3 regions of the Prolixibacter sp. NT017 genome follow, and region 2 is predicted to be linked to each of the others. Evidence: riboswitches for the same ligand, from Rfam matches in the RefSeq annotation. Region 2 holds a riboswitch; each other region holds the start of a gene.
What was found. A riboswitch is a leader RNA that binds a small molecule or an ion and turns the genes downstream of it on or off. The one in region 2 is predicted to bind cobalamin.
Positions count from the first base shown of each region.

Region 1 (7,747 bases), 1.6 Mb from region 2:
TAAAAGGACGCAACGATTTTCTGAACCAAAGCCTGCTTTTTACCAAAGCCGAACTGCTGATGTCGGTGGTGGTGTATGGCATTAAGCATGCTACGCGGGTGGAGCGGCCCTATGGCGGCGTGTTCACCTCGTTTCCGTCGGGGCATACGGCGCAGGCGTTCCTGTCGGCTACCTTCCTGGCCAAGGAGTACGGGCATATTTCGCCCTGGATTAGTGTGGCCGGGTATGCAACGGCTACGGGTGTGGGCGTGTTGCGTATGATGAATAACAAACACTGGATTTCGGATGTGCTGGCCGGCGCCGGCGTGGGAATTCTCTCGGTGGAGTTCGTTTACCTGACGCATCAACACCGCTGGGGAAAGAAGCGGAACCTGGTGTTCGCCCCAACTTTGTATCAAAAAGGCGGTGGCGTGTCGATGGCGATGACGTTTTAGCGGCGTATACTTCGGCAAGATTGGATTTGCCCTGCGGCACAAAAAACGCCGGCGTTCTCTGCTGCCCCGGCTCCGGGCGATGAAAAACCGCCGGCGTTCTCCGTTGCCCTGGCTCCCGGGGACGAAAAATCGTCGGCGTTCTCTGTTGCCCTGGCTCCCGGGGATGAAAAATCGTCGGCGTTCTCTGTTGCCCTGGCTCCCGGGGACGGAAAACCGCCGGTGTTCTCTCATGCCCTGGCTTGAGGGGAAGGAAAAATCACGCGACATTTTGTTGCCGCAGCTCCGTGGGAGCGGCTATTGTTTAAAACAGAAGAAGCCGGGGATGATTCCTGTTTTCAGTGTGTCGACAGGAACTCCTTTTGCGGTTAACCGGTACACCAGTCCGCGCTGCAGGTAGTCGATGGCATCGCTCACATAAATATCTGAGTTATCCGGATCGACCCCGAGACTGTAGTAGATGGTCCCGGGGTTTTTTAATACCGGCGCTGCCGGAAGTTGCGATGCGGTGATGGGCATTTGCCACACATCGTTGTTGATGAAGCAGAGCGTGTCGCGCGCAGCGTTGATGGTCAAATCGGAAGCAATATTGTCGGAGTTAAGTGCGAACGACTTCTCAATCTGCCCGGTTTCCGGATTCACCTGCTGCAGTTCGGCCTGGCCGCCCGATGTGGTTCCGCCCAAGCTGCCGTCGCACAGTACCCAAAGCTGGTTGTTCTTATCTTTCACCATGCTTTTGGGCTGCGTGCCTACCTTTATTTCCCCGGTAACGGAATCATTCTCCGTATCGATTTTCAGGAGAGTATGGTCCGCCGACCAACAGGTGACATACAGTGTGCGGCCAATTTGCACCATCTGTTCGGTCGATGCATGGCCGGGTGTCGGAATGTTTCCGGTGATTTGAAAGGTAATCGGGTTGAAGATGGTGATGGCCGATGCATACAGGTCGGTTACATAGGCCTTTTGTTTGCTCACGAAATGGATGTACCGCGGCGAGGTGAGCCCGGTGATCTTCCCGGAATATTTTCCCGTTTCGGTATTGATGACATAAATTTTCCCCGAGTTATTAATGGCAATGTATCCAAGCGAATCGAGGATGCTCATCGATTGGCCCACATCGCCCAGGGGAAGACCGTTGGTGGAGTAAAACAGGTTGTTGGTGGTTTGGGCGGTGGCTTTATCGTAAAAGGAGAGGGTGGCGTTGCCCGACATGAAGTTTCCTTCGTTTACAATGAATACGCCTGCATTGGAGAGCAGCTGGTCAGATGGTCCCTGCCGGTGGGCGTCTATCCAGGCATTGTCGTTCATGCATCCCGTCAGGAACACACTTAACAGGAAAAAGACAGCTGATATGTGGAGAATGCTTTGCTTCATTTCTCGCTTTTTAAAAGTCAAACCGGACCAACAGTGAATAATTCCGTCGCGGCATGGGGCGTTGCAACACGGTCCGGTACTCCTCGTTGAAGAGGTTGAAAATTTTGAATTCCACCCCTAACCGGTACGTCTTCCAGTTCCAGTCTTTGCCGGCAAACAGGTCGTTCATAAAATAGGGGTAGAGGTAATCGAGCGACGTGGTTTTCTCGTTGCTGGTAGTGGTATACCGCTCGCTGTAATAGTTCCACTGGTAAGTAAGATGGTATCCTTGCCGGGAAAGATTGGCCGACAGGTTGGCTGAGTGTTTCGGAATAAAAGGCAGCTGCTTGCCGATGGATTGGTCGGCCCAGTTCACCGGGTTGTCGCGATTGATGGAGCGGGTGTAAGCATAGTTCCCGTTAAGGTGCCAGTGCCACGGTCCTTCGTTGCCTTCCAGCGAAAGCTGGTACTCCAAGCCGCTGGCGTCGACCTTCTTCATGTTCGAAGGCTCCCAGTAACCTTTGTTGGTGGGCAACCAGATAATCCAGTTGTCGATTTTGGACGTGTAGGCCGAAAGGGTGGTGTAGAGGTGCAGATGCGTGTAACTCTTCTCCCAGGTCAGGCCCAAATCGCCGGTATAACCTTCTTCCGGCTTCAGATCGGGATTTCCTCCCGGGATGTAGTACAAATCGTTCAGTGAGGGCTGGTGGTAATTGCGCGCCACATTGCCTTTCAGGTAGAGGTTCCCCTTAGCCGACAGCTTGTATTCCAGTCCCAGCAACGGCATGATGGGCGCTGCCTGGCTGTCGTAAAAATCCTGTCTTATCAGGAAGGTGGAGGTGAACCGTTTTCCGAATTTCTTACTCACTTGCAGGTGGACCGAGCTTTCGAGCCGTGTTTTATGGTAACCATAGTTGTTGGCCAGCGGGGCATAATTTTGAGAACTTACCTGGTACCGGTCGGCATCGATTCCGGCTGTGGCCGAAAAATCCTGATTTTCCCGGTAGGTGAACAAGGCTTTGTTGAACCAGCTTTTGGCATTCGACCACGAATCGACGACAACCTGCCCGGATGTGCCGTTGACGTTGGCCCTGAGCCAGTAGTTCATCTTGTCAAAGTTCAACCCGCTGCTGACCTTCAGGGTGGTTTTGTCGCTGTAGTGGTTCCATTCGGCCACCGCCCGGTGAATCTGGTCGGTTTGCCTGTTGACGCCGCCATCGCCCGATGTTTCGTTGGTCATCAGCTGCGGTATGCTGCGCGAATTGTGTTGGTACCAGTAGTGGCCCGAAATTACGTCCTTGTCGTTGGGGCGGAAATAGATTTCCTGCAGTATGCCGTAATTGCGGTAATCGGCGTTTTTGTTGCGCTGCTTCGGGTAAATGTATTCCCCGGTTTTGGGATCGATGGTGGCGATGAACTTATTCCGGTAGGTAAAATCGTTGGCCGACTGACTGAGAAAGGCTTTGGTTTTGGATTGGATTTTCCGGTTTCCGGCTTTTACCTGGAAGAATTCGTCGTACGATTGGTAGCTGCCAACACCTGAGAGGACACTTCCGGAGAAGTGATTGCTCCAGTCGACATCGCTTTGCAGGTTGATGGTGCCACCCAGTGCCCCGCTTTTTTCGGTGAGCGAACCGGAACCGTGCAGAATACTGACTTTGTCGATGAAGTAAACCGGGATGGTGGAGAAATCGACCATCCCCAGCATGGGCGAGTTCAGACTGATACCGTTCCATTCCACCTGTGTGTGCGATGGTGCGGTTCCCCGGAAGGAAGCTGTTGCCAGCGCTCCCCGCCCGTAGGTTTTGATGAAAATGGGCGTGTTTTCGGAGATGAGTTCCGAAAGAGTGGCATTCAGTGCTTTGATCATGGCAATCGAATCGACGTCTGAGCGGATCAGGCCGGCCTCTTCCTTTTTCTGCAGGTGCTTGCTCACCACCCTGACCTCTTTTATTTTCAGGGTGTCGGAGAGTGATTGTGCCCGCAGCTCCTGACAAAAAGGAATGAGTAGCAGCAATAACAACGGCAGGCGCTTCATAAAACCGATGCAAAAACGGGGTGCCTGTATGTCGGGCTCCGGCTTAGTTGGCATTGTTCAGCATATTCAGGTCGACAGCGCCGCTCACTTCGGTGGATACTTCGTTCAGCCAACCGGCAATCTGAAAGACACTGCTCTGCACTTTGATGAAATCGATGCCATCGATATTGGCCGGCGAGCCATCTGCATTCACCGCGTCGGAAATGTCGAACCGGTTTGCTTTTAGGTTGGTGTCGTAATCCTGGTTGTTGTAGGTTTCGGCATAGCCCCAGGTAAACAAACCGTTGCGCAGCGCCCAGCTTTCGGTGCTGCTGTCGGTACTGGTATTCACGTATGCATCAGGAAGGCGTTCGCCATCAAACGCGATCTCAGTTTTATCGCCGTAACCGGACCACCACCAACTATCGGCGCCGAAGTTAGGAATCAGTTCACCGCTGTTACCCTGGTTGTCTTTCCAGGTTACATTGCCTCCGTTGGCCGGTTTGTAATAGGTCACTTCGTAGTTGTGAATTGTTTCTGTGTTGTTGTATTCGCTGCCTTTCAGCTGCAGCCATGGGCCATCGTCGGGTTTGCCGTTTCCATTGGTATCCTTCATTACGTAAACTACTCCCGGCTCGGAAGACGCTCCTGGTTGAGCATAAACGGCAAAGTCATACCCATCGCGGTTTTTCACTGTGTGGTCGAAACCCGCAATGATGTATCCACCCCAGCCGCCCAGGTGCACGAAGCTTTTTCCATCGGCCCAGGGAACACCAATGAAGTTGTTACTTTCGCCGGTTGTGACAATGGATGCATGCTGGCCGGGACCATATTGATAATCGAAAACTTTGGTGATGTATGGTGACGATGTTACCGTAACCTTGAATTGAGTGGAAGCGTGCCCATCAGTTGTACTAACGGTTAATCCAATTTGATAGGCGCCTGGAACTTCAGAAAGAAAGTTGTAAGTCTGTTGCTGAGATACCTCTTGTCCGTTATTTGTCCAGCTGTACGTAGCTCCGTCGGCATTACTGGCCTGTGCCACCAGCGAAAGTTGTGTTCCGGCTGTAACTTCGTATCCCTGACTTGGGATGTCCATGGTAATTTCCGGCAGAAGAGGAGATTCGGTTTTGCTGCAGGAGACCAGGAAAAAAAGTCCTGCAAGCAGCATGTAGCTTAAAAGAATTAGTTTTTTCATAAAACTTAAAATCAATTGGTTGATGTTGAGTAATTGATTTTAAGCTAAGGGGAAGAAAAACAAACTTGCGATGGTTGTCTTCACGCTTTTGATCCCGAAAGCTTAAACCAACCTGGCAGGTCTTCTGACTCATTCCGATTTTCGGTTACCTTCCCGTTTCATGAAAACAGTGGTTTTCTAACCGAAAACTTACTATTCTGCAAAAGCAGAATCGGAAATTACAGCAGCGGGTACTGTTCCGGATTCTCACCGGATTCCCTTTTCATCCCCAACAATATGGGAACCAAGTCGACGCAAAATTAGTAAATAATTTAGTGGCAGAAAGTAAAAGTGAGCGTATTATTTTGGTGATTTCAATTTGAAATGGCTCTCAATTTATTTGCTCTACAGGGAATTCAACGATGAAGGTGGAACCTTTTCCCGGCTCGCTTTCCACCTCAATTTTTCCATTAAGCAAATTGACCGCCTGACGGGCAATGGCCAGTCCGACACCCGAACCTTCTATATTCTCGGTAGTTTTGGCACGGTAGAAATACTCGAAAAGTTTCTCCTGGTCTCCCTTCGAGATGCCGACACCTTCATCGCGAACCGAAATTTTCAGTTTCCCTTCGGAATATTCAGCAGCTAATTCAACCGTCTTTCCTTTATCGGAATACTTTATCGCATTGGAAATGAAATTACCGGCAATTTCGCGCAGCAGTTTTTGGTCGATAAGCAGTTCTTTCGGTAACGAGTTATGAGTGAACTGAACCCGGTGATGTTTGCCCACTCCCGATTGATAGAACTGAGCCATTTTATCCAGAAAGTCAATAATTTCAGTCGGTTCCGGATGCGTTTCGTTCAGTGTTTCGTATTCACGGAACTTCAGTATATCGGATAAGTGGCTGCTTAAAAGGTTAACCGATTCTTTTATCAGTGAAAAGTGGCGCGGTGCTTTTGCTCGCAATTTCTCATTGTCCATGTACCGCTCGAGCAGTTCGGTAGAACTGAAAATCGTCGTTAACGGCGTTTTGAATTCGTGCGAAATGGTTGTGACAATCTTTGAGCGGAACTCATTGATTTCCTTTTCTTTCTCCAGCGCTTTTTCGAGAAGTATGTTTTTTTGTCTCAGTTCTTCTGTTCGCCGGGCTACTTTTTCTTCCAGGATCCGGTTCATGTTTTTCAGTTCATCTTCCGCTTTCTTGATAAGGGAGATATCCCGGAAGGAGAAAATGTAACCACGAAACTCATTCTTATCATCCCGAATGGGAGCGAGGCTGTAGGAAATTGGAAGTTGGTTATTGTTCTTACAAATGAAAATGCCTTCTCCATAGATTGGATTCAGCAACTGGTCGCCTTCTTTTTCTTCAGGAAAAAGCGGAGCGCCTGTTTCGTTTCTCAGGTTGAGTGCCTGCCGAAAGTTGATGTTTTGCACTTCGCTTAATCGCAATCCGGTTAATTTTTCTGCGGCAGCATTGAAGAAAACAATGTTTCCGTTTTGATCGGTTGAAACTACGCCGTCGGCGATGCTTTTCATCGTAACTGACAGAAGTTCCTCATTTATCCGCAGCTTTTCGGTCATGGTGTGCCTGAAAATAGCCATCTCGAGGACCATGATCAGGTTGTCAGCCTGGAACGGTTTGATGATATACCCGGTAGGGTTGGTTTGCAGTGCTCTTGAAAAGGTTCGTTGATCGTCGTCGCCAGTGATGTAAACCACCGGGATGTTCAATTCCTGTTGGATTAATGTTCCGGCATCAATTCCATCCAGCTCTCCAGGCATCTGAATGTCCATGAAAATGATGTCAGGATGCAGCTCTGACGCAATTTTTATGCCTTCCTTGCCGTTATTTGCTATAGGAAGAACATCGTAATCGTTCTGGCGCAGAATATTTTGTAAAAGTCGTGCCGAAATTATGTCATCATCAACGATAAGAATTGAGTGCCGCATATCTTTTACTTCTATAATTTTCTGTAAATTTAACTAACGATTTGCAAGTTGTTGATTCCTCAAGAACCGAAACCAAAGCTAAAAATAGATACTTTGATTGACCCTATGAGCAACCCCTTTAAAAACATAATCCTATTCACATTATTGTGTTTGTTTGCCTGTTTTTCTCAGCAATCTTCTGCGCAATCAGATGATTCTGATTTTGTTGAACCGGCTGTTGTCAATATCGACAAGGGGTTTCCCGGATATGCTCATATTGTTGCTTATGCCGATTCCATGCTGACTATGCATTATCAGTTGCACGATGTATATACCGAAGCATACGATACCAGCCAGGTGAATCTACTTTACTCCCTTCATTTTTTATCTGACAGTCTGAAAGAAAGTTTCGATTCCTTTTATAGCTTCCGGATAAAGCGGTTGAAACAGGACTATGGTTTCCGGATTTCAGGATATTACAACTATAGTTTTAAACCCGGCTTTGCCGACGAGGAGGATGTTTACTATAAGCAGCGGTTTTACCTGGGACTAGACTGGAACTTGTTAGGAAACGGTGGTTTTTTTGCTAATCAAATGCAGGCAAAAGAACTGGAATCGGCTTTGAAGGTCGAACAGTTCGATCGTTCCCAGCAAGTAGCGCGCGATAACTTTCTGTACCGGTATAACTACCTGATCTATGTTTTTAACAGTGAAAAGCTTCGCTTGATCGCCGATAGGATTCAACTATTGCAAGGGTTGGAGAAAATTTACCGGGAGCTTTTCTATATCCGGCGCGTTGGCTGGGAAGAGGTATTGAAAGTACGAGGTTTGGAATCGCG
Region 1 is NZ_BLAV01000001.1:821,766-829,512, forward strand. It holds gene GJU87_RS03295 (phosphatase PAP2 family protein) at 1-434, shown strand, start outside; gene GJU87_RS03300 (YncE family protein) at 729-1,805, opposite strand; gene GJU87_RS03305 (TonB-dependent siderophore receptor) at 1,816-3,876, opposite strand; gene GJU87_RS03310 (PKD-like domain-containing protein) at 3,866-4,999, opposite strand; cobalamin riboswitch at 5,096-5,302, opposite strand; gene GJU87_RS03315 (ATP-binding protein) at 5,370-6,929, opposite strand; gene GJU87_RS03320 (hypothetical protein) at 7,035-7,747, shown strand, end outside.
Region 1: linked by a shared signal. The riboswitch ahead of GJU87_RS03310 (PKD-like domain-containing protein) and the one ahead of GJU87_RS10015 (diphthine--ammonia ligase) in region 2 are both predicted to bind cobalamin.

Region 2 (7,747 bases):
CTGCCATCGCCAACTGCTTTGCGATATCCATTGGCCGAAAGCATATCAATCTTTTTAGGCAATTCCGACAGCGCCGTATATGAATTGAGGGTAAGCGACGGCTCTCCTTTCCGGCCTTTCCTGGTGGTTATAATGACCACGCCGTTGGAACCCCGGGCACCATAAATGGCGGCTGCCGAAGCGTCTTTCAACACATTAATCGATTCAATATCGCTGGTATTTAAGAAATTCAGTGGATTTTTGGCTTCCGAAGAACCAAAGCCCACATTTCCTCCGGTAGGAGTAACATCACTATTCGAAAGAGGCACTCCGTCGACAACAAAAAGCGGCGTGCTTCCGCTGCGAATCGAACCAAGTCCGCGGATTTGCACATCTACACCACCTCCAGGTTCACCGGATGAGTTGATAATCCGGACGCCGGCCATCTTCCCCTGGAGCAGATTATCGGCCGAAGTATTAATTCCCTGTTTGAAATCCTTCGCTTTTATTGTCGAGATGGAGCCGGTAACATCCTTCTTTGCCTGATTACCGTAGCCAACTACCACCACCTCATTAAGGTCTTTGCTTTCCGGTTTCATTCGAACCTCCAGATAGGCGGATGCCGGTTTTTCAACTTCCTCATATCCAATGAATGAAAAAACCAACGTCTGGCTCACCCCGCTCAGGGTAAAGTTAAAGTTCCCATCCGGGTCGGTTATAGTACCATGGGTTGTTCCTTTTTCCACAATATTGACTCCGGGAAGCGGTTGGCCGTCTTCGTCAACTACTTTCCCTTTTACAGCTTTGACCTGTTGACTTGCGGCATCTTTAGCCATTTCCTTCTTAACCATAACCAGGCGGCCATTAATTGTGTAGGCCAGGTCCGCCTGCCGGGCCAGTCCATCCATCAGCACCTTAAAAGTCTGGTTACGTTTATCCAGCGTGTAGGTATTCTGATCGGTAATGATTTCCTGACCATAGCTAAAACGGTAGTCGGTCATACTCTCCAGGCGCGAAAAAATATTCGTCAACCGGGCATTCTCGATTTTCAAATCAATACTCCGGGCTGAAGCTTTCGTCGTATTCGACCAACCATTCGGAATGGCAATTAGCGAAAAAAGCACAAACCATGCTGATTTAATGGTAAAATGGTTTAATTTTGAAAACATGTCATTAAGTATTTATTTTATAAGTACTTGAATCTTAACCGTGATTGTGGGCGCAATCACGGTTCTTTTTTTCTTTTGTCTTTACATTTTGTGTCTCCGACTCCTTTATAAGTATAAGGCCGTCCGGTCTATTCTTCACTGCTGATTATCTTTCCATGAATTTCAAGTTTTAAGTTTGTGATATAATTTATTTGTTGAAGAATGGGTTCCAGCTTTGCTTCGCCGGGAATGTACACAGTAGCTCTCATTTTAAGCGAATGGGGATTTACCCGGATAGCCACCAATCCAAATTTCTTCTCCAAAAAACTCAGAATCGTTTCCAGACTTTGATCGGCTAGCGTAGTGTTTCCGCTATACCACGGACTTATATCAGCTGCACCAACGTTTTTGACGATTAATTTTTCTCCGTCAGCAGAATAGCAGGCCTCTTGCATGGCAATTAAGTTCACACTGCTCTTACCGGTCGAAACATTCACCTTTCCGGTGTGAACCGTCACCTGGCAACTGTTTCTTCCCATGTGAATATTAAAGGAGGTTCCTAAATCAGTAGTTTTAAGGTTACCGGAGATAATCTCGAAAGGTTTTTTTACATTATGAACAACTCTGAAAAATGCATTCCCTTTCAACATTTTAACCTTACGTTTTTTGACATTGAATCGATTATTGTAGGCGATCGTTGTGTGAGGACTTAAAAAAATTACCGAACCGTCCGGAAGTTTTAGGGAATCCATTTTACTATTCGTTTCCACTGTAAATACTTCCGGTTTAGGACCAGGATGGTATAACCAAACCCCCAGCCCGACAATCAGGATGATGGAGGCTGCGATAGAAATACTCCAACGAGCTTGCTGACGACGGATCGTTTTAAGTTGTCTGCGATGAAGTTGCCACGTTAAACTCCCCCAAATACCTGAAGCAATATCGGCTTTGTTTCCCATCGTTTCTTTGTCCCAGTCTGCTTTTTTCAAAACATTTTTAGTAAACTGGTCCAACAAATTCTTGTCTTTTGGAGTGAGCTTATCGTTTAGATAGTTTTCAATCAACTCGTCCAGGCGGTGTTTCCTATTCTTCATGAATACTGTTCAGTAAACTTTTTACTGTTAGGTACCGTGAACAAGCTATCTGTACCATTCCATTTTGTTACAATTTATCTACATTAAGATGAACCGGGAAAAAGGGTGACGATAGCCGAAGTGAAAAAGGAGACGGGAGTGAACGTTCAGGACTCGTGAAGGTCGGCCTTTAACTGTTTAAATGCCTGGGATAATTGATTTTTCACAGTTTGTCTGGAAAGATTCAGCTGACAAGCAATTTCGTCAACGGGTAAGTTCTGTATTTTACTCATCCGAAAAATGACACCTCTTTTCTCCGGTAGTTTTCTGAGCGACTCCTCCAATCTGCTCAGGAGGTCATGATTTAACTTTTCCTGATGCTCCAAAGTGTAATCTTCAAATCGATCCTGAAGAACCTCACGATTCATCTTCCTATCCCTGTAATAATTAAAAACCTGGAATTTAACAGCCTTAAAAAGATAACTTTCAATGTTCCTTATCTCCAGAACATGTCGTCTTTCCCACACATCGATAAAGATGTCCTGAACAATATTCTGAGACAGTTCCCGGTCAGAAGTCATTTTGAAACTGAAGGCATACAACCTTTCCCAAAACCGGCCAAATAACACCTCGAATGCCTTGTACTCGCCTTTTTTGATTTGGCTTATTAATTCGTTGTTAGCTGGAAATTCCATGAATGCGCTAATGCAAATTTGAACCAACTAAAAATAGCAACATCCAATGGGAAGAAAAGCCGGGGTGTATTATCAATTACAGAAGTTATGATTACATTTCCTTTACAAGCTCCTCCAAATTTCAAGAGTAAAGCCGAAACCCGGCAGTCTTTGTTTTCTTTATCGCCCCGATAAACGGACAAAAAATTTGGCTGTAAGGATCTCCAATCAATCGGATGCCCCTGATTATTTGATACGATGGGTTATTAAAGAACTGATGAAACATCAAACTGGTGGTATCCGCTTATCGTTATATCAGCAAGCTCATTCTCTTTTTCCTCGTGTTGGTTATGCTCCAGCACAATATAAGGATCGCCAGCAGATGGTAGTAATCCTTTTCCGAAAATGGTTATAGGGATCTGCTGCGTGTAGTACTAACTACCAGCCGTGGGTAGTTACCAGTTCCTGCTCCCGGTAGTACTAACTACCAGCCAATGGTAGTTATAAGTACCTGACACGGGTAGTTACAATTACCGGCGCCGAATACCGGGTAACCGAATGTAGCGTCGTGGGCATATTCTCTCATTGTACAACCGGAGCATCACGAAAAAAACAACTGTTTTATTCTATTTTCGGGAAAATTCAGGGCTGCTCCTTTCTGTCATCATTCTTTTCCTGACATTAAAAAAATACAAGCAGTTGTTTTCCCATTTTATTTCCATTTAACAAAAAAATCTCTTTACCTTTGCTCGAAGTTATGGTGACGATTTCCCCATTCGGGAATAGTCTTAAAACGGGAATCCGGTGAAATTCCGGAGCTGTACCCGCAGCTGTAATCCCCAACGATGTTCCAGGCATACCCTGCCACTGTCCCGCTAACACGGGGATGGGAAGGCGCCTGAAACGGGGAGAGCCAGAAGACCTGCCATTTACACAATAATTATTCGAGACTTCGGGAAGAAAGTATCGGATACAGCGTCATAAGCGATACTGTATTTGTATTTCTCCTCATTTGTTGAATCGGTTGGCTAATGCCGGCCCAAATGAGCTGTACCATGAAATTATTTTCATCGTTCAGCGGCGGGAAAGACTGTATGCTTGCCTTACACCGGGTTTTATCCGGCAAAGAGCATCAAGTTGCCTGTCTGCTGAACATGTGTGCGGAGGACGGACTGCGTTCTCTTTCGCACGGACTGAACCGCGGACTGCTTGAACGGCAGTCACAGGCAATGAACATTCCGGTGTTTTTCCAACCTACCGGACGCGCAAACTATGAAACGAAACTCAAAGAGGTCATTGCCCGGCTGAAGGAAGACGGTATTGAAGGTGGCATCTTTGGTGACATTTACCTGGAAGCCCACCGGGTATGGATTGAAAGGGTATGCCGCGAATCGGGCATTATACCGGTTTTTCCTCTTTGGAATGAAAACACCCGTTCACTGGCAATGGAATTTGTCTCCCAGGGATTCAAAGCCCTGACGATTTCGGTGCGACAAGGGGTCGGAAAAGAAGAATGGCTGGGGCAACTACTCGATAACTCGTTTTTCTCAATGCTGGAAGAACTGGAAGGAATCGATCCGTGTGGCGAGAATGGAGAATACCATTCTTTCGTGTTTGATGGCCCCATCTTTGAACAGCCGGTTGCGTTCACCCGCGGAAAGCCCTATACCGGCGATAATCACTGGTTTCTTCCACTTGTTTAAACGTTAAGAAACCATGCAAAAAAAACTTGTCAGCATCCTTCCGTTGCTTCTATGGGTATCGGTATGCCTGGGAAACCAGCCACCAACACGCATTATATCACTGGCTCCGTCGCTGACCCAGGAGATATTCCTCCTGGGGAGCGGCCACCGGTTGGTGGGCGACACCCGTTACTGTGTTGTACCGGAAGCAGCAAAACACGTGGAGAAAGTGGCCACAGCCATGGAAGTAAATGTAGAAAAAGTAGTACGGCTCCGACCTGATTTAGTCGTCGCTACCTCTTTAACATCACCGGAAACGATAACCACACTGAAAAAGATGGGACTGAAAGTGGAGGTATTTCCGCAGCCCCTCAATTACGCTCAAATATGTGAGCAGTTTATGCGTCTGGCCAGTCGACTGGGAAAGACGAAGTGTGCCGATTCGATTGTGGCTGCATCAAAAGAACGCCTGGATGCACTGCGTAGCAAACACACTCCAACTTTTCATCCGGCTGTATTCATGGAGATCGGGACCAAACCGCTCTTTACTGCCATTGGCGGAACCTTTCTGGATGATTTTATCACACAACTCGGCGGCAGCAACATTGCACACGATGCAACCAGCGGTCTCTATTCCCGGGAGGAAGTGCTGCGCCAAAACCCCGATGTCATCATCATTGTCACCATGGGAATCGCCGGCCGGGAAGAAAAGAAGCGCTGGGAACAATTCCCCAAGTTGAAGGCAGTACAGAACCACCAAGTATTCATTGTCGACTCTTACCAGCTATGCAGTCCAACCCCGGTCTCATTCATCGACGGACTGGAAAAAGTAGACAACCTAATTCATCAACATCAAAAGAACAAACAACATGACTAAACGACGATTGATTCACATTTATACCGGAGAAGGGAAAGGAAAAACGACTGCCGCTGTAGGTCTGGCCACACGTGCTCTGGGGCACGAACTCAACGTTTGCTATATCAGCTTTCATAAAGATCCGGAAGTCTATGGGTACACAGAGATTAAAAGCCTGCAGAAACTGGGAGCCGAAGTATACTCTTTTGCCAAAGGCCATCCGGGCTGCTGCCGTCGTATTCCACGGGAAGCTTTGATAGATGATGCTATTCGGGGAATGGAACACGTAGAAAAAATGGTTGCTTCAGAAACCTTCGATTTGGTGATTGTGGATGAACTGAATATTGCGGTAAGAGACCATTTTATCGACGAAGAAAGAGTACTCAAGCTAATGAAAAACAAACCGGATTCCGTGGAGTTGGTCCTTACCGGACGCGGGGCAACGGAGGCAGTCATGGAAGCTGCAGATTATGTCAGCTACATCCGAAAGATAAAACATCCGTACGATGAAGGTATTACATCCCGCAAGGGTATTGAGTTTTAATATGACAAACATGACCGGACATATTCGCTGGATGACAATCCTCCTGCTCCTTTTGGCAGGTCTGGCGCTGACCATCCTGTTTTCGCTTTCGCTGGGGACCGAGAATATCTCTGTTTGGCAGATACCGGAAATTTTTCTGCATCGAAAACCGGTTATGGATTACCAGATTCTAAGCCTGCTCAAACTACCGCGAATCATACTGGCGATATCCGTGGGTGGAGCATTGAGTCTGTCGGGCCTGATTCTGCAAGGAGTTTACCGTAATCCGCTGGTCGAACCCTATACGCTGGGCATATCAGGTGGAGCTGCACTGGGCGTGTGCCTGGCGCTGATGTTCCGGTTGCAGACAACGATCGGGAGTATTGCCAATCCTTTGGCCGGTTTTGCTGGTGCGTTGATAATCATCCTTGTCATCTACCTCTTTAGTCTCCGAAAAGGAAATGTGCAGATAACATCTATGTTGCTGACCGGGGTAATGATTAGTTTCATCACTTCATCATTGCTCATGCTTATCATGGCGCTTTCGCGGATTGAGGATTTGCATGGGATTGTCTTCTGGACCATGGGCTCGCTGGATGAACCTTCGCCCTGGTTAATTACCATTGCAGCAGTCACGTCTGTGAGTGGGTTGCTGATTACATCACTGTTTGTCCATTCCCTCAATGCACTCCGGCTGGGCAAAGAGCCGGCACGCCATCTAGGTATAAACACCAACCGGACTATACGGGTGCTGTTTATCGTGGCTTCCCTGCTAACAGGTGTATCGGTTGCCGTGGCCGGAGTCATCGGATTCGTCGGATTACTGGTTCCACATATCATGCGCCGGCTAACCGGAAGCGACTATCGGTTACTGCTTCCGGCCTCTTTCATTGCGGGAGCCATTTATCTTACTGCAAGCGATACCATTGCCCGAACGATTATTCAACCCAACGAGCTACCGGTTGGAGTCATCACCGGTTTATTAGGGGGCAGCTTATTTCTTTGGTTACAACAAAAAGAGAATAAAGGATGGAAGATATAAACAATGCTGTACCGGTATTACAACTGAAAAAACTGACGGCAGGTTACGGCAATGGCTTTCGGCTGAAAGATATTACCCTAAACATTCGTCAGGGCGATTTCACGGGTATTATAGGCCCCAACGGTGCAGGTAAAACAACATTATTGAAATGTATCGCAGGTGATCTGCCAGCCTGTGCCGAAGCATTTCAGTTGGCAGCTAAACCATTCAACCGGATGCACCTGAAAGAACGCGCCCGCCACATGGCCGTTGTGACTCAAAAAAACGATATCGGGTTCATTACAGTGGAAGATTACGTAATGATGGGACGACTCCCCTACCGGTCACTCTTGTCTGGATTAAGTTGTGTGGAGAATAAGCAGCTTGCTGAAAAATACATGAAAAAAAGTGGTGTATGGGCATATCGTCATCAGGCAGTAAACGAGCTTAGCGGTGGAGAACAACAACTGGTCGCCATCACCCGGGCCCTCGTTCAGGAACCCGACCTACTGCTCCTTGATGAACCAACAGCCCATCTGGATATCGCGCACCAGGTACAGATACTCGATTTTATTCAGCAGTTGAATGAAGAACTGAATCTGGCGGTACTCATGGTAGTCCACGACCTCAACCTGGCGGCAGAATACTGTACGCACTTGCTTCTGATGCAAAACGGTGAGGTCTGTGCCGAAGGAACACCAGGTGAAGTGCTAACGAGGCACCAGGTAAAAGAGGCGTATAAAACCGATGTGACTGTTACCGAAAATCCATTATCCGGAAGGCCCTTTGTG
Region 2 is NZ_BLAV01000001.1:2,430,292-2,438,038, forward strand. It holds gene GJU87_RS10000 (TonB-dependent receptor) at 1-1,148, opposite strand, end outside; gene GJU87_RS10005 (FecR family protein) at 1,277-2,221, opposite strand; gene GJU87_RS10010 (RNA polymerase sigma factor) at 2,368-2,895, opposite strand; cobalamin riboswitch at 3,616-3,819, shown strand; gene GJU87_RS10015 (diphthine--ammonia ligase) at 3,930-4,577, shown strand; gene GJU87_RS10020 (ABC transporter substrate-binding protein) at 4,591-5,433, shown strand; gene GJU87_RS10025 (cob(I)yrinic acid a,c-diamide adenosyltransferase) at 5,426-5,956, shown strand; gene GJU87_RS10030 (iron ABC transporter permease) at 5,919-6,977, shown strand; gene GJU87_RS10035 (ABC transporter ATP-binding protein) at 6,965-7,747, shown strand, end outside.

Region 3 (7,747 bases), 570 kb from region 2:
CTCATCTTTCAGCTTTTTCAGGGCTTTGTCGACCATCTTTTTATCAACGCCGGCGCTTTCGGCTATTTCGCCACTCTTGAGTGGACGACCGGCTTCGTTCATGGTTTGCAGGATTAGTTCGCTGATTTCCATTGGTTAGATTATTAGAGTTTTGAAATGCTGTTCATCAGAAAATGATCCGCCAGAACCAAGGCAGCCATCGCTTCCACAATGGGAACCGCCCGGGGCAATACGCAGGGATCATGACGGCCTTTGGGATTGATCGTTACATCTTTTGAAGAACTATCGACTGTATGCTGTTCTTTCAACAAAGTAGCAATGGGTTTAAACGCCACCCGGAAGTAGATATCTTCGCCGTTGGATATTCCTCCCTGTACACCGCCGGAGTGGTTCGTTTTCGTCCGGATTTTGTCACCATCTTTCACGAAAACATCGTTGTGTTCCGAACCGGACAGACGTGTTCCGGCAAAACCGGAACCATACTCAAAGCCTTTTACTGCATTGATACCCAACATGGCGTGGCCCAAATCGGCATGCAATTTATTGAAAACCGGCTCACCCAATCCAGCAGGAGCTCCTGTCGCTACACATGTAATAACGCCGCCAACCGTATCGTGATTACGTCCGGCTTCTTCGATGCGGGCAATCATTTTTTCCGCTGTTTCCAAATCAGGGCAACGAACAATATTTGATTCGGTTAAACCGAGATCGAGTTCGAGGTAACTTTTGGGCACTTCCACTTCGCCTACCTGCGAAACATACGCCTGGACATTCACACCAATATTCTGCAGCAATTGTTTGGCAACCGATCCGGCAGCTACACGGGCAATGGTTTCACGAGCAGAGGACCGTCCACCACCACGGTGATCGCGGCGTCCATATTTCTTGATGTAGGTATAATCGGCATGAGACGGACGAAATACCTCCCTGAGATTATTGTAATCATTTGAATGCTGATCCTTATTTCGAATAATAAAGCCGATAGGTGTTCCGGTGGTTTTTCCTTCAAATATTCCCGAAAGGAATTCAATCTTGTCTCCTTCTTTTCGTTGTGTGGTAATATGCGATTGTCCGGGTTTGCGACGGTCCAAATCTTTCTGCACCTTTTCTATATCCAATTCGAGGCCGGACGGGCATCCGTCGATAACGCCGCCGATTGCTGCACCGTGTGATTCTCCAAACGTGGTTAATCTGAAAATATGTCCAAAAGTGTTCATAGGCTAAAATAAGAAACCCGGGAAAGCCCCGGGTTGATAAAAATACGTTAATTTCTTTATTTCAAAAAGAAAATGTTTTCACGATTTGCTTAGCAGCCGCAACCTCCGCCGCCGCTTCCGCAACCACAACCACCGCCTGCATGTGCATGCTCGTGTTCGTGCTCATCGGTGCTGCAACTTCCGCTACCACAACCGCCGCCGCTTCCGCAGCCACAACCGCCCTGGTTGTATACAGCAGCCAGTTCTTCAGCTGTTGCATCGCGTACTTCCAGAACTTCACCTTTGAAGAACAAATCTTCTCCGGCCAGCGGATGATTAAAATCCATACGGACCGTATCTTCTTCAACAGCCAAAACAATTCCGTTCATGCGCTGTCCTGAAGTAGACATCATCGGAACGGTATTTCCCGGCTTCACCAGTTCGCTATCAAATTCACCGTTTACTTCGAAAATGTGCTTCGGCAGATTGATGATAGCCTCTTCGTTCACTTCTCCATAAGCATCTTTTGCGGCAATTTCCACATCGAATACAGCTCCATCAGAAAGACCGGCCAGACGTTCTTCGAACATCGGCAGCATTAATCCGGCTCCGTACAGAAATGTCAATGGGTTTTCTTTTCCCGCAGTCTCAAATACTTCTCCTTCCTTCCCGTCTACTCTGAGTTCATAAGTGAGGGAAACCATTTTATCTCTAGCGATTGTCATAATAAGCTATTTAATACAAATTTTGCGTCGTACAAAGAAAGCATGAACTATTCTATCATGCAAATATCACCTATCAAAAGTGCGTTAATTTAGATTAAATTTAACACAAATAATGACATCAGGGTAGCTATTTAATAACCAATAGCCTCACCGTCCTTTCTCGATTCCGACGCACCGTAATAAACACCGTTTTTAGCATCGTACATAATTGCCTGGTAACCACCATATATTCCGTTCTCATATCCAACACGATGACCACGTTGCATTAAAGTGCGAATCGCTTCGTAACCAAAGCCGCTTTCCAGCGAAATTCGTCCCGGACCATCAGCTGGTGTACCTGTCGGCGAAGTAGAGCCATCGTGACTGATGCGTGGAGCATCACCGGCTTCCTGCAGTCCCATTCCAAAATCGATGATGTTCATCAAAATCTGTACATGTCCCTGTGGCTGAAAATCACCGCCCATCACCCCGAAACTCATGAAAGGCTTACCGTCTTTGGTAACGAAAGCGGGAATAATCGTATGGAAGGGCCGTTTACCTGGTTCATAAGTATTGGCATGTCCTTCTTCCAGGTTGAACAATTGGCCACGATCCTGCAACATAAATCCCAGTCCCGGAGGCACCATTCCGGAACCCATTCCCCGGTAATTCGACTGAATCAACGAAACCATATTTCCTTCATCGTCGGCGGCCGTCAGGTAAACCGTTTCTCCCTGACTGATTTCACCCGCTGAATATTTCCCGGCCCTATCGGGACGAATAAGTTTCCTGCGCTCTGCCGCATATTTTTCTGAAATCAGCGTTTCCACCGGTACTTTGGCAAAATCCATGTCGGCATAGTATTTAGCGCGGTCCTCGAAAGCCAGTTTCTTCGCTTCGGTGAAATAATGAATGTGGTCGGCTGAGCCAAATCCCATCGACGCGATATCGTAACCTTTCAATATCTGGAGCATCTGTAAAGCAGCAATTCCCTGTCCGTTCGGCGGAAGCTCCCAAACATCGTATCCACGATAATTCACCGAAACGGGGTCTACCCATTGCGAATGATGCGCAGCCAAATCTTCATACGAAAGGTAACCACCCTGTTCCTGAATAAAATCGGCAATAACATGCGCAATACGGCCTTTATAGAAAGCATCGCGGCCACCTTTGGCGATTTCGCGGTAGGTATTGGCCAGCATCGGATTGCGGAACACTTTCCCTTTATATGGCGGCTCTCCATCCGGCATGTAGGTCTCTTTTACATTCGGAAATTTTTTGCTGAAATATTCTACGGAACGGCCAAAGTAGTAGCCAATTATTTCTGTAACCGGAAATCCTTCCTCCGCATATTGAATTGTCGGCTCCAGAATGTCTTTCATCGGAAGTTTACCAAAACGGTCGTGCAACGAAAACCACCCGTCCACGCAACCGGGAACCGTTACCGGAAGCGGCCCGAACGGCGGTATTTCTTTCAATCCTTTTTCTTTAAAAATCGCCAGGGTTAACGCTTTCGGCGAACGGCCGCTGGCATTCAGTCCGTATAATTTTTTCGTTTTGGCATCCCAGACAATGGCGAACAGATCGCCTCCCATTCCACTACCGGTCGGTTCCATTAATCCAAGAGCTGCATTAGCTGCGATAGCCGCATCAACAGCCGACCCTCCTTTTTTCAGGATATCAATTCCAATTTGTGTCGCCAATGGCTGACTGGAACATACCATACCGTGACGAGCCATCACTTCAGAGCGAGTAGCAAAATTCTTACCGGTTATCCGGTCCTGTGCAAACAGTGAAATACTTATCAGGAAAAGCAATACAAGAGAAGCAAATTTCTTCATCATTAGTTCGGTTTAAATTGAACGGGAATTTAAAGAAATTCTGTCAAACGATAGAAAATCAACAGGACAAACAAAAAAAGCAGGTGTCCCGGAAAGAATTCACCTGCCTTTTTTAATGAAACTTTATGAACCTAAAAAAAGCTAAACAGTCCAAACTATTTACATCGCAATATATCTTGTTAAAAATTATTCGTTTTCCGCGGTATCCTTTTGTTTTGCTTTTCTCCTGAACCAAAGAAGAACAATTAGCGCAAATAACATCAAGCCGGATATCAGAAGAATACCACTGCCGGAGCGTTTTTCGAGTGGTTGTATTGACGCCTGCGCCAAACTTTTTTCTTCACCGTCAATTGACGAAGATTGTGCCTTCTCCTGTTCTGTATTTTGAGTCTTCGTGTTCTCTGTTGCTGCAATGGCTTCCTGTTTTTCAGTTTCGCCTGTCACCTTTTGGGCAGAGTCTTCGAACATTTTCTTCGGTTCAACTTCTGCGGTTTGGGCGGTGGTCTCAGCAGAATCTGGTCGAGTTTGCTCAGCCAAATTTTTCGTCTCGTTTGTGATAGTATCTCCGGAAGTCTTCTGAACAGAAGCCGATTGATTTGCCTGAGTTTCCAGCGCATTGTCTGCTGTATCCGCTGTTTCCGGAGACGCAGCAATTAATTGTTTGTCCATGCTTTCTTTTCCGGCAACTTCTGCCTGCGTGGCTTTTTCTTCCTGCTTAATAATTTGCTCTTTCAGCGACGCTATTTTCTTCAGAACAATGTCATCATCTTGTTTTAGGCTCGTGGCTGTCTGGTATTCGCTTACCGCTTCAGCCAGATTTCCGCTGTCTTCCAATGTTTTTGCTTTCTCCAGCTTTTTCTGGTATGTCGCAGCCACTTCTTCATCTATCTTTTCCCGAATCTGCTTGTCGTTGAAATACGATTCCGAATCAAAATTATCCAGCTCAGCTGAATAGAATATCTTCCCAACCGGTTTCTCAGAAAATGACGGGTCAATTTCCGGCATTTCCCGAAACAACGTAACAATGATTTTGATAGGTGGGAAATACGGATCCCGCTTCAATACTTTCTCAGGAATAACGGCATTCAGGAGCAATTTCTTGGAATAGCATCCTCTGTTCTTAAAAACGAAGTAATAATCGTGTTGAAAAGCCAACTGCAGCGCAAATTTGCCGGTTTCATCAACGGTCGCAGTTTGATTTAGCTCATCGCTGTCTGCTTCGTAAACCTCGATGATTGCGCCGTTCAGCCCACCTTCGTCTGTGCGTAATTTTCCTTCAACTTGTAAACCCGGTATTTCTTTGTTTTTTGCGCAGGCTATGTCGGTTAGTAGTAAAAGCCCGAAATTCAGCATCAACAATAATATACTGACACGAAATGACATAGGAAAAGTGTTTTTTGGTTTGGTTAAAATACCGCACTTTCCAACGTCACTAACAACCAACACCTTGCGATATTTCATTTTTATAACGAAACTGGGTGTCGCATTATTATATTGCTGATAATGAATCTTATTGATTAATTTTTACAACTACCATCCATCGATGAAAAATCAGGGCAACAAAAAAGGCGGAAGGCCCGCATTTAGGGGACATCCACCTTTTCAAAGTCAAGTATGTTAAGCAGGAATAGTATAAGCTAAACAGTTACAAAAAAAAGAGTTCTATTCCTGCCGGTTGATGATTCGCTACTCTCCTTTCGATACCATGTCGTACCGAAGGTTATCCAAACAAACGTAAGATGGCGTATTGATGCCATAGTTGCCAACGTCGGAAGAGCCAAAACGGAAGGCCAGTTTGTTCACTTTTCCCAGACTGCTTAAATCTACTTTGGTCCATTGGTCGACAATGTAATCCTGTGTGTTATCCGAAAAGCGGTAATCGGCCAAATAAAATTCTACGCTTCCAATCGAATCTCCTGCTGCATCGTAACCAATAATGTCGACTTTGAACCAATCGGGATCGTTTCCTGTGTCGCCGCCGAATTTCTTGCTGTAAGCATCTCCGTCTTTCATCGAAAGCGCCGAATAAGTATCGTTACACAACTCAATGCTTTTCAGTTGGTATTCCTTCTCATTCTGAAATGAAAAATACGCATCGCCTGAATAGGAAGGGTAAAATATGGCAAATGTGTTACCGTTGTTCGCTGCATCGAACACGCTGTATTGATTGCCATAGCCGGCTGTTTGCGTATCATTCAATGTGGAATAGGCAAAGCTGTCCCACGTCGAATAATCGGCGTTGTAATTGTTCGGGAAAACCATATCGCCCGAAGTAAATTCGCCCGAGGCGTCGCTTCCGTTCCAGTAGCCTGAAGAAGGTGTCTGCAGGTCTTCAAAATCGATGGTTTTCGTTTCAGTAATGGTTTCTTCCGATTTGTCGCAGGCAGTAAAAAGCAAAGCCGAAGCAATTGTTGCGATGAACAATCCGTTTAATTTCTTCATGATTAATCCTTTTTTGTCGTTTGATTTACGTTGATTCTGAGGTCATTTTGAAGTTCACTGATGCACGAGAGGCATAAGCATGCATCGTAGTTTTCCCTGAGCGTTTCGCACAACGCGGCGGGCAATCTTTCACGGGCACACCAACATTTCTGAATTTCGTCGTCTTGACATTCGAAGGTGGACCCACAGCGCGGACATACGTTTCCCATAATAATGACATTTAATTAATGGTTGTTTCCGGCTTTCTTCCAAATGTGAAAAATGAATAACAATTGCTTGCAGTTCATTTTTGCTATTTATCCCGAAAGCAAAAATTAGTTGTTGAATCGTGGCAGGTCTTCTGGCTCACCCGGGTTTCCTGCACCTTCCCGTTTCAAACTGAAACAGTGGTTATGCGGATCAGGAAACCCATTTAATTACGGGCTTACAGCTGCGGGAACAGCTCCGGATTTTCACCGGATTCCCTTTTCATTTTCGTCCTCCCGAACGGAGGTTGAAAAACCAAAATTCACGTCAAAGATATACGACATTTTCAAAATCTGATCATTTTTTAACAGGATATTTTACTTACTTGTGGGCGACAATAGCATTTGATTTTTTACATACGACTAAGAGATTTTTGTTTATGACTACCCCCCGGACGATGAAAAATCTGATCAGGTTTACTGTGATCGGCGCAATCATTATTATCTATCTGATTTTGATTTCACAATTTCATTGAAGCAAAAGAATTCAATGCGAATGGCATGTTTTTATGTTTCCGAACGTCCATTTTTAGTACTTTTAGTTTTTTAAAATGTGAAGAAAATGACTTCGGAGAAGACCCGGAAACGCATACTGGAATTAAGAGAGCAACTCGAACAGCATAACTACAACTACTACGTTTTAAATCAGCCGGTCATTGGCGACGAAACTTTCGATCGTTTGATGAACGAACTCATCGAACTGGAGAAAGAAGCGCCCGAGCTGAACGATCCCAATTCACCGTCACAGCGCGTGGGAAGTGACATCAACCAGCAGTTTACGCAGGTGCGTCACACCTACCCCATGCTTTCGCTCAGCAACACCTATTCCGAAAGCGAAGTGCAGGAATTTGACCAACGTACCCGGAAGCTCGTTGATGAGCCGTTCACCTATGTTTGTGAGTTGAAATTCGACGGAACTTCCATTAGTATTACATACGAGAACGGACAACTGGTTCGTGCGGTAACCCGCGGCGATGGCGTTCAGGGCGACGACGTGACGGCCAATGTGAAAACCATCCGGAGCGTACCGCTCAAGCTGAAAGGTGATTATCCCGAAAAGTTCGAGATACGCGGTGAAGTATTGATGCCTTTTGCTTCATTCGAGAAGTTGAACGGAGCTCGTGCTGAAGCCGGTGAAGCGCCATTTGCCAACCCGAGAAATGTAGCCTCAGGAACGTTGAAGCTTCAAAATTCGTCTGAAGTAGCGAAGCGCAACCTCGACGCTATATTCTATTACGTATTGGGCGACAACCTGCCGTCTGATGGCCATCTGGAACTATTGGAGAAAGCGAAGAATTGGGGATTCAAGATTTCCGAAC
Region 3 is NZ_BLAV01000001.1:1,863,158-1,870,904, reverse strand. It holds gene GJU87_RS07815 (HTH domain-containing protein) at 1-132, opposite strand, end outside; gene aroC (chorismate synthase) at 144-1,217, opposite strand; gene GJU87_RS07805 (peptidylprolyl isomerase) at 1,307-1,921, opposite strand; gene ggt (gamma-glutamyltransferase) at 2,053-3,744, opposite strand; gene GJU87_RS07795 (hypothetical protein) at 3,928-5,124, opposite strand; gene GJU87_RS07790 (DUF4465 domain-containing protein) at 5,428-6,183, opposite strand; gene GJU87_RS21800 (cysteine-rich CWC family protein) at 6,186-6,392, opposite strand; cobalamin riboswitch at 6,496-6,704, opposite strand; gene ligA (NAD-dependent DNA ligase LigA) at 6,991-7,747, shown strand, end outside.
Region 3: linked by a shared signal. The riboswitch ahead of GJU87_RS21800 (cysteine-rich CWC family protein) and the one ahead of GJU87_RS10015 (diphthine--ammonia ligase) in region 2 are both predicted to bind cobalamin.